Regions from separate parts of the Streptomyces sp. NPDC087420 genome, predicted to be linked through region 1. Evidence: predicted binding sites of a transcription regulator. Region 1 holds the regulator's gene; the other holds the start of a gene.

Evidence for each region. Region 1 encodes HrcA, which represses chaperone genes, less so after heat shock. Its sites were predicted from a motif close to TTNGCACTCNGNNNNNCNGAGTGCNAA; they were not measured.
Region 2: groL (chaperonin GroEL) is a predicted target of HrcA. The motif match lies at 2,383-2,409, and genes of this name have one in related genera.

The regions. Positions count from the first base shown of each region.
Region 1 is NZ_JBIUXU010000003.1:433,857-438,272, forward strand. Features, by position in the region: gene ACIO1C_RS08040 (serine hydrolase domain-containing protein) at 1-112, shown strand, start outside; gene ACIO1C_RS08045 (DUF3097 domain-containing protein) at 140-961, opposite strand; gene ACIO1C_RS08050 (MBL fold metallo-hydrolase) at 992-1,753, opposite strand; gene hrcA (heat-inducible transcriptional repressor HrcA) at 1,946-2,962, shown strand; gene dnaJ (molecular chaperone DnaJ) at 2,963-4,102, shown strand; gene ACIO1C_RS08065 (nitronate monooxygenase) at 4,251-4,416, shown strand, end outside.
Region 2 is NZ_JBIUXU010000022.1:40,288-44,703, reverse strand. Features, by position in the region: gene ACIO1C_RS34010 (Uma2 family endonuclease) at 1-518, shown strand, start outside; gene groL (chaperonin GroEL) at 629-2,254, opposite strand; gene ACIO1C_RS34000 (cold-shock protein) at 2,564-2,767, opposite strand; gene ACIO1C_RS33995 (MoaD/ThiS family protein) at 3,131-3,409, opposite strand; gene thrC (threonine synthase) at 3,488-4,416, opposite strand, start outside.

The sequences.
Region 1 (4,416 bases):
GCACGTCGTCCCGTCGACCGGCGCGGTCAGCATCCTGCTCACCCAGCGGGCGATGGCCAGTCCCACCCCGCCCGCCCTGATGCGTGAGTTCTGGCGGTACGCGGCGGCATAGGCCTGACGTTTCGCAGAGGCCTGACGTTCAGGCGGCCGGTTCCGTGACGAAGTCGATCAGGCGCTCCACCGAGCCCAGCAGCGTCGGTTCCAGGTCGCGGTACGAGTGGACCCTGGACAGGATGTGCTGCCAGGCGGCCCCGGTGTTCTCCGGCCAGCCCAGCGCCCGGCACACACCCGTCTTCCAGTCCTCGCCCCTCGGTACCCGGGGCCAGGCCGTGATGCCCACGGAGGACGGCTTCACGGCCTCCCAGACGTCGATGTACGGGTGGCCCACGACCAGGACGTCCGCGCCCGTCACCGCCGCCGCGATCCGGGACTCCTTCGATCCCGGCACCAGATGGTCGACCAGGACGCCCAGCCGCGCGTCCGGCGCCGGGGCGAACTCCGCGACCACCGCCGGGAGATCGTCCACACCCTCCAGGTATTCGACCACCACGCCCTCGATCCGCAGGTCGTCGCCCCAGACGCGCTCGACCAGCTCCGCGTCGTGCCGGCCCTCCACATAGATCCGCCCGGCGCGGGCCACGCGGGCGCGCGCCCCGGGGACGGCGATCGATCCGGAGGCCGTACGGGTGGGCCGTACCGGACCCCCCGCCGTCGGGCGGACCAGCGTGACCACCCGGCCCTCCAGCAGGAAGCCCCGGACCGCCAGCGGGAAGACGCGCTGCTTGCCGAAGCGGTCCTCCAGGGTCACCGTCGGCCCCTCCGCCGTCCTCTCGCAGCGGATCACCGCGCCGCAGAACCCGGTCGCGGCCTCCTCGACCACCAGATCCGGTTCGGCGGGCACCTCCGGCGCCGGGGTCGGCTTCTTCCACGGAGGGGTCAGGTCGGGGCTGTAGCTGCGCATGGCCAAGACGATAAACGGACGGGAGGCCCGCTACAGCGACACGCCGAAACGTACCGCCAGCGCGTCCCGCTGGGCCCGTACGAACGCCGCGTCCACCACCGCCCCGTGCCCCGGTACGTACACCGCGTCCTCCCCGCCCAGCGCCAGCAGCCGGTCCAGGGAGGCCGGCCACCGCGCCGGGATCGCGTCAGGACCCGCCTGCGGCTCCCCCGACTCCTCCACCAGGTCGCCGCAGAAGACCACCGGCGCGGAGCCGTCCCCCGCCGGGACCAGCAGGGCCAGGTCGTGGGCCGTGTGGCCGGGCCCCACGTTCGCCAGCAGCACCCGCGGGCCGCCGAGGTCCAGGGTCAGCTCGCCCGACACCGCGTGTCCCGGCAGGACGAGCGCGTCGCGCGCCCCGGCCGCCTCCGCCGCGTCCACACCCTCGCGCACGGCGTCCTCGTACAGCGCGCCGCCGCCCCGGGCCAGCAGTTCCGCGAGGCCCACCGCCCCGTACACCTCCGCCTCCGTGGACGTCTCCGTGGACGCCTCCGTGAACGCCGCCGTCCCCAGCACGTGGTCGAAGTGCGGATGGCTCAGCGCGACGTGCGTGACGGGCCGCCCGGGGCCCAGCAGGGCGGCCACGTCCGCCCGCAGCGCCGCGCCCTCCCGGGGCGTCGAGCCCGTGTCGTACAGCAGGACGCCGGTCTCACCGGCCACGAGTCCGGCGGTCGCGTCCCACCCGGGCAGCCGGCACCGGCCCGCCCGCGCGGACAGCCGCTCCCACCCGTGCTCTTCCCAACGGATGTCCATACGACGACGCTAGCGGCAGGACCGCCCCCGATTCGCCGGTCGGCCTCATGACGCGCGGTCTCGCGCGGTAGCGTGGTCGGTCACCCTTGCTAGGGGCGTACCCCACAGCCGTACACTGTCGGGGGGATGCTGGCACTCCCTCCGGGTGAGTGCCAAGCCGGATCCGACGGACGACAGCGGGAGGTGTGCGCGATGCTCAGTGAACGCAGACTCGAAGTGCTCCGCGCGATCGTCCAGGACTACGTCGGCACCGAGGAGCCGGTCGGCTCCAAGGCGCTCACCGAGCGGCACAAGCTCGGCGTGTCGCCGGCGACGGTCCGCAACGACATGGCGGTGCTGGAGGACGAGGGCTTCATCGCCCAGCCGCACACCAGCGCCGGCCGTATCCCGACCGACAAGGGCTACCGGCTCTTCGTGGACCGGCTGGCCGGGGTCAAGCCCCTGTCGTCGCCGGAGCGCCGGGCCATCCAGAACTTCCTGGACAGCGCGGTCGACCTCGACGACGTCGTGGGCCGTACGGTACGGCTGCTCGCGCAGCTGACCCGGCAGGTCGCGGTGGTGCAATACCCCTCGCTGACCCGCTCGACGGTGCGGCACGTGGAGCTGCTCGGCCTGGCGCCCGCCCGGCTGATGCTCGTGTTGATCACGGACACCGGCCGGGTCGAACAACGCATGATCGACTGCCCCGCGCCCTTCGGGGAGACCGCCCTCGCGGATCTGCGGGCCCGGCTCAACAGCCGGGTCGTCGGACGCCGTTTCTCGGACGTCCCGCAGCTCGTGCAGGATCTTCCCGACTCGTTCGAGCAGGAGGACCGCGGGGTCGTCACGACGGTGCTCGCGACCCTGCTCGAAACGCTGGTCGAGGAGACCGAGGAGCGGCTGGTGATCGGCGGTACGGCCAATCTCACCCGCTTCGGGCACGATTTCCCGCTCACCATCCGGCCGGTGCTGGAGGCGCTGGAGGAGCAGGTCGTGCTCCTCAAGCTGCTGGGTGAGGCGGAGCACCCGGGCATGACCGTACGTATCGGGCACGAGAACGCCCATGAGGGCCTCAACTCCACGTCCGTCGTCGCGGTCGGCTACGGTTCGGGCGACGAGGCAGTCGCCAAACTCGGCGTGGTCGGACCGACCCGCATGGACTACCCCGGAACGATGGGAGCGGTACGCGCAGTGGCACGTTACGTCGGACAGATCCTGGCGGAGTCGTAAGTGGCCACGGACTACTACGCCGTTCTCGGCGTGCGCCGCGACGCGTCTCAGGACGAGATCAAGAAGGCATTCCGCAGGCTCGCCCGCGAGCTGCACCCGGATGTCAATCCCGATCCCAAGACGCAGGAGCGCTTCAAGGAGATCAACGCCGCGTACGAGGTGCTGTCGGACCCGCAGAAGAAGCAGGTCTACGACCTCGGCGGGGACCCGCTGTCGGCGAGCGGCGGCGCCGGTGGCGCGGGCGGTTTCGGAGCCGGCGGCTTCGGCAACTTCTCGGACATCATGGACGCGTTCTTCGGTACGTCGCAGCAGCGCGGGCCGCGCTCGCGGACGCGGCGCGGCCAGGACGCGATGATCCGGCTGGAGATCGACCTCAACGAGTCGGCCTTCGGCACCACCAAGGACATCCAGGTCGACACGGCCGTGGTCTGCACGACCTGCTCGGGCGAGGGGGCGGCGCCGGGCACCTCGGCGCAGACCTGCGACATGTGCCGCGGTCGCGGCGAGGTCTCGCAGGTCACGCGGTCCTTCCTGGGCCAGGTCATGACCTCGCGGCCCTGCCCGCAGTGCCAGGGCTTCGGTACGGTCGTGCCGACGCCGTGCCCCGAGTGCGCCGGTGACGGGCGGATCCGTTCGCGCCGCACGCTCACGGTCAAGATCCCGGCGGGTGTCGACAACGGCACGAGGATCCAGCTCGCGGGCGAAGGCGAGGTCGGCCCCGGCGGCGGCCCCGCCGGTGACCTGTACGTGGAGATCCACGAGCTGCCGCACGCGACGTTCCAGCGGCGCGGCGACGACCTGCACTGCACGGTGACCGTCCCCATGACGGCGGCGTCCCTGGGCACCAAGTGCCCGCTGGAGACGCTGGACGGCCTGGAGGACATCGACGTACGTCCCGGCACGCAGTCGGGGCAGTCGATCCCGCTGCACGGGCGGGGCATCACCCACCTGCGCGGCGGCGGGCGCGGCGACCTCATCGTGCACGTCGAGGTCACGACCCCGTCGAAGCTGGACGCGGAGCAGGAACGCCTGCTGCGGGAGCTGGCGGTGCTGCGCGGCGAGGAACGGCCCCTGGGCCAGTTCCAGCCGGGCCAGCAGGGCCTGTTCTCCAGATTGAAGGACGCTTTCAACGGGCGTTGACAGACGTCCTTGATCAGCGTTGACCGTTGTCCTTGATCGCCGGGCGGGGCTGAAATCAAGCCCGTCCGGCGATCGAGGACACACTGCGGCCGCAGGCCGCGCACACCCGGATCCCCCGAGCGGCCAGCGACATGGCACCATGCTTCGCATGTCCTCCGCACTGACCGATCTCTGCCGGTATCCCATCGTGCAGGCCCCCATGGCGGGCGGTGCCTCCTGCCCGCAGCTCGCCGCGGCCGTCTCCGACGCCGGCGGGCTCGGGTTCCTCGCCGCCGGGTACAAATCGGTCGATGTCATGTACGAGGAGATCAAGC
Region 2 (4,416 bases), on a different contig from region 1:
AGGCCCCGGAGAGCGTCACGCTCCAATTCATCGACGGAAAACTCGTGGTCAAGCCGTTGCCGGACCAGCTCCACGGGGCCATCGTCATGTGGCTGCTGGAGCGTTGTCTCCAACAGCGTCCCGACCTGCGTCTGTATCCGGAGCAGGGCCTGAAGGTGGAGAGCTACCGCACGGGCCGCGCCCGGGCGGACGGGGCGCTCGCACCGCTCGACCATTTCGTGCGGCAGGAAGGCGAGTGGGCCGATCCCGACGGCGTCCTCATGACGGTCGAGGTCACCTCGCACGACTACGACACCGGCCTGCGCGACCACATCCACAAGCGGGACGGCTACGCGGGGGCCGAAATCCCCGTCTACCTCCTGATCGACCGGAACGCGGAGAAGGTCGTGGTCTACACCGACCCCCGCGACGGCGAGTACCAGACCCGCACGTCCTTTCCGTACGGCGCCACCGTGAAGGTGCCCGACCCGGTCGCCATCACCCTGGAGACGGAAAAGCTCAAGGACTACACCCGCTGATACCGGACCCCCGCTCCGGAAACGCCCGAGGGCGGCACCCCCCGGAAGGGGTACCGCCCTCGGTTCAGGAACGCTCCGAGCAGGTGCCGTACGGCCGTACGGCAGCGGGCTCAGAAGTCCATGTCGCCGCCCGGCATGCCGCCCGGGGCGCCGCCCGCGCCGGCCTTCTCAGGCTTGTCGGCGATGACGGCCTCGGTGGTGAGGAACAGCGCCGCGATGGAGGCCGCGTTCTGAAGCGCGGAACGGGTGACCTTCGCGGGGTCGATGATGCCCTCGGCGATCATGTCCACGTACTCGCCGGTCGCGGCGTTGAGGCCGTGACCGATCGGCAGGTTGCGGACCTTCTCGACGATGACGCCGCCTTCGAGACCACCGTTGACGGCGATCTGCTTGAGCGGAGCCTCCAGCGCGAGCTTGACGATGTTCGCGCCCGTGGCCTCGTCACCTTCGAGCTCGAGCTTCTCGAACACCGAGGAAGCCTGGAGCAGAGCCACGCCACCACCGGCGACGATGCCCTCCTCGACGGCGGCCTTGGCGTTGCGCACCGCGTCCTCGATGCGGTGCTTGCGCTCCTTGAGCTCGACCTCGGTCGCGGCGCCGGCCTTGATGACAGCCACGCCGCCGGCCAGCTTCGCGAGGCGCTCCTGGAGCTTCTCGCGGTCGTAGTCCGAGTCGCTGTTCTCGATCTCGGCGCGGATCTGGTTCACGCGGCCGGCGACCTGGTCGCTCTCGCCAGAACCGTCGACGATGGTGGTCTCGTCCTTGGTGATGACGACCTTGCGGGCGCGGCCCAGCAGGTCGAGACCGGCGTTCTCCAGCTTGAGGCCGACCTCTTCGGAGATGACCGTGCCGCCCGTGAGGATGGCGATGTCGTTCAGCATCGCCTTGCGGCGGTCACCGAAGCCCGGGGCCTTGACGGCGACGGACTTGAAGGTGCCACGGATCTTGTTGACGACCAGGGTCGACAGCGCCTCGCCCTCGACGTCCTCCGCGATGATCAGCAGGGGCTTGCCCGACTGCATGACCTTCTCCAGCAGCGGAAGGAGGTCCTTCACGTTGCCGATCTTGGAGTTGACGATCAGGATGTACGGGTCGTCCAGGGACGACTCCATGCGCTCCATGTCGGTGGCGAAGTACGCCGAGATGTAGCCCTTGTCGAAGCGCATGCCCTCGGTGAGCTCAAGCTCCAGACCGAAGGTCTGCGACTCCTCGACGGTGATGACGCCTTCCTTGCCGACCTTGTCCATCGCCTCGGCGATGAGCTCGCCGATCTGGGTGTCGGCGGCGGAGATGGAGGCCGTCGAAGCGATCTGCTCCTTGGTCTCCACGTCCTTGGCCTGCTCCAGCAGGGCACCGGAGACGGCCTCGACGGCCTTCTCGATCCCGCGCTTGAGGGCCATCGGGTTGGCGCCGGCCGCCACGTTGCGCAGGCCCTCGCGGACGAGTGCCTGGGCGAGGACGGTCGCGGTGGTCGTACCGTCACCGGCGACGTCGTCCGTCTTCTTGGCGACTTCCTTGACCAGCTCTGCGCCGATCTTTTCGTACGGGTCCTCGAGCTCGATCTCCTTGGCGATGGAAACACCATCGTTGGTGATCGTGGGGGCGCCCCACTTCTTCTCGAGGACGACGTTGCGACCCTTGGGACCAAGGGTGACCTTGACGGCGTCGGCGAGCTGGTTCATCCCGCGCTCGAGACCGCGCCGTGCCTCCTCGTCGAACGCGATGATCTTGGCCATGTGAAGTGGTCCTCCCGGACTGGGGTGGATTGCTCCGGACCGCGCCCGCGCCCGCGACGGACGGCCTGAGAGCCCGGCGGTTCCTTGCTCCACCGGTCCCTCCGGGCCTCACTGACCCGGTCCATAAGTTGTCACTCTCACTTGCAGAGTGCTAACGCCAATGATTAGCACTCGACCCCCGAGAGTGCAAGCTCCTCCCCCGGCCCGGCACCCCCGCGCGAGGGTCCCGTACACGCACGAGGGGCCCGTATCCCTGTATGGGATACGGGCCCCTCGGCGTGAGTGCGTCGGTGGCCGATCGCGCCGGGATCAGACGGCGAGCTTGACCATGTCCGCCTGCGGACCCTTCTGGCCCTGCGAGATCTCGAACTCAACTCGCTGACCTTCTTCAAGGGTGCGGTAGCCGTCCATCTGGATCGCGCTGTAGTGGACGAAAACATCCGCACCACCGTCGACCGCGATGAAGCCGTAGCCCTTCTCCGCGTTGAACCATTTGACGGTGCCCTGAGCCATGCCTTACTCCCCTATTACTGCCGGAACGCTTCGACCGCGGCTGAATGTATCTGCCCAACTGCCCTCTGCAACAGGTCAATCGGACGAGAAATCTGGGCACGACCGAACACACATAGCGACGGATTGACTGCGTTCCGGGGCAAGTCGGGCCGGGCAAAACACACATGTGCCCGCAAAAGTCACCGAGAGTTTGACCCCAGGTTGTCGCGTTCTCGTATGCGCTCGGCACCGGCCGCGAGGGGGTGTTCCCAACTCTACCGCGCTCAACCATAAAGAATGGCCCCCTCCGCTTCCTGTGCGGAGGGGGCCACTTCTTGTACGGAGGGGCCGAGGACACCCGTCGGGCGTCCCCGTGATCAGGCGTCAGCAGCCGCCGGCGACCGCCGGGATGATCGAGATGCCGGCGCCCGCGGGGGTCACCGTCTGGAGGCCCTGTTCGAACCGGACGTCGTCGTCGTTCACGTACACGTTGACGAAGCGGCGCAGCTTGCCCTCGTCGTCCAGGACGCGCGCGGCGATGCCGGGGTGGTTGGCCTCCAGCGACTGGATGACCTCGGAGAGGGTCTCGCCCTCCGCCGGAACCTCGGCCTGGCCACCGGTGTACGTACGGAGGATGGTGGGGATGCGGACCTTGACGCTCATGGTGGGGTGCCTTCCTTCAGTGATGGGCGGGACGCGGGGACGGGACGCGGCGCGCGGCGGCCCAGTGCGAGCGGTGGCTCAGTGGGCCAGGCCGGCGGCGCGGAACGCGTCGAGGCTCGGGCGGATCGTGGCGGTGGGTCCTGTGGTCGGGGCCACGGCGTCCAGCGTCTTGAGACCGTCGCCCGTGTTGAGCACGACCGTCGTCAGCGTCGGGTCGAGCAGGCCGGCGTCGATGAGCTTCTTCGTCACGCCGACGGTCACCCCGCCCGCGGTCTCCGCGAAGATCCCCTCGGTGCGGGCCAGCAGCTTGATCGCGTCCACGATCTGCTCGTCGTTCACGTCGTCCACGGCGCCGCCGGTGCGGCGGGCGATGTCGAGGACGTACGGGCCGTCGGCCGGGTTGCCGATCGCCAGGGACTTGGCGATGGTGTTCGGCTTCTGGGGCCGTACGACGTCGTGGCCCGCCTTGAAGGCGGCGGAGACCGGGGAGCAGCCCTCGGCCTGGGCGCCGAAGATCTTGTACGGCTTGTCCTCCACGAGGCCCAGCTTGATGAGCTCCTGGAGACCCTTGTCGATCTTCGTGAGCTGCGACCCCGAGGCGATGGGGATGACGAGCTGGTCGGGCAGCTGCCAGCCGAGCTGTTCGCAGATCTCGTACGCGAGCGTCTTGGAGCCCTCGCCGTAGTACGGGCGGAGGTTGACGTTCACGAAGCCCCAGCCCTCGCCGAGCGGGTCGCCGATGAGTTCGGAGCAGAAGCGGTTGACGTCGTCGTAGTTGCCCTCGATGCCGACGAGTTCACCGCCGTACACCGCGGCCATGACGACCTTGCCCTGCTCCAGGTCGCTCGGGATGAAGACGCAGGAGCGGAAGCCGGCGCGGGCGGCGGCGGCGCCGACGGCGCCGGCCAAGTTGCCGGTGGAGGAGCAGGAGAGCGTGGTGAAGCCGAAGGCGCGGGCGGCCTCGACGGCGATGGCGACGACGCGGTCCTTGAAGGAGTGCGTCGGGT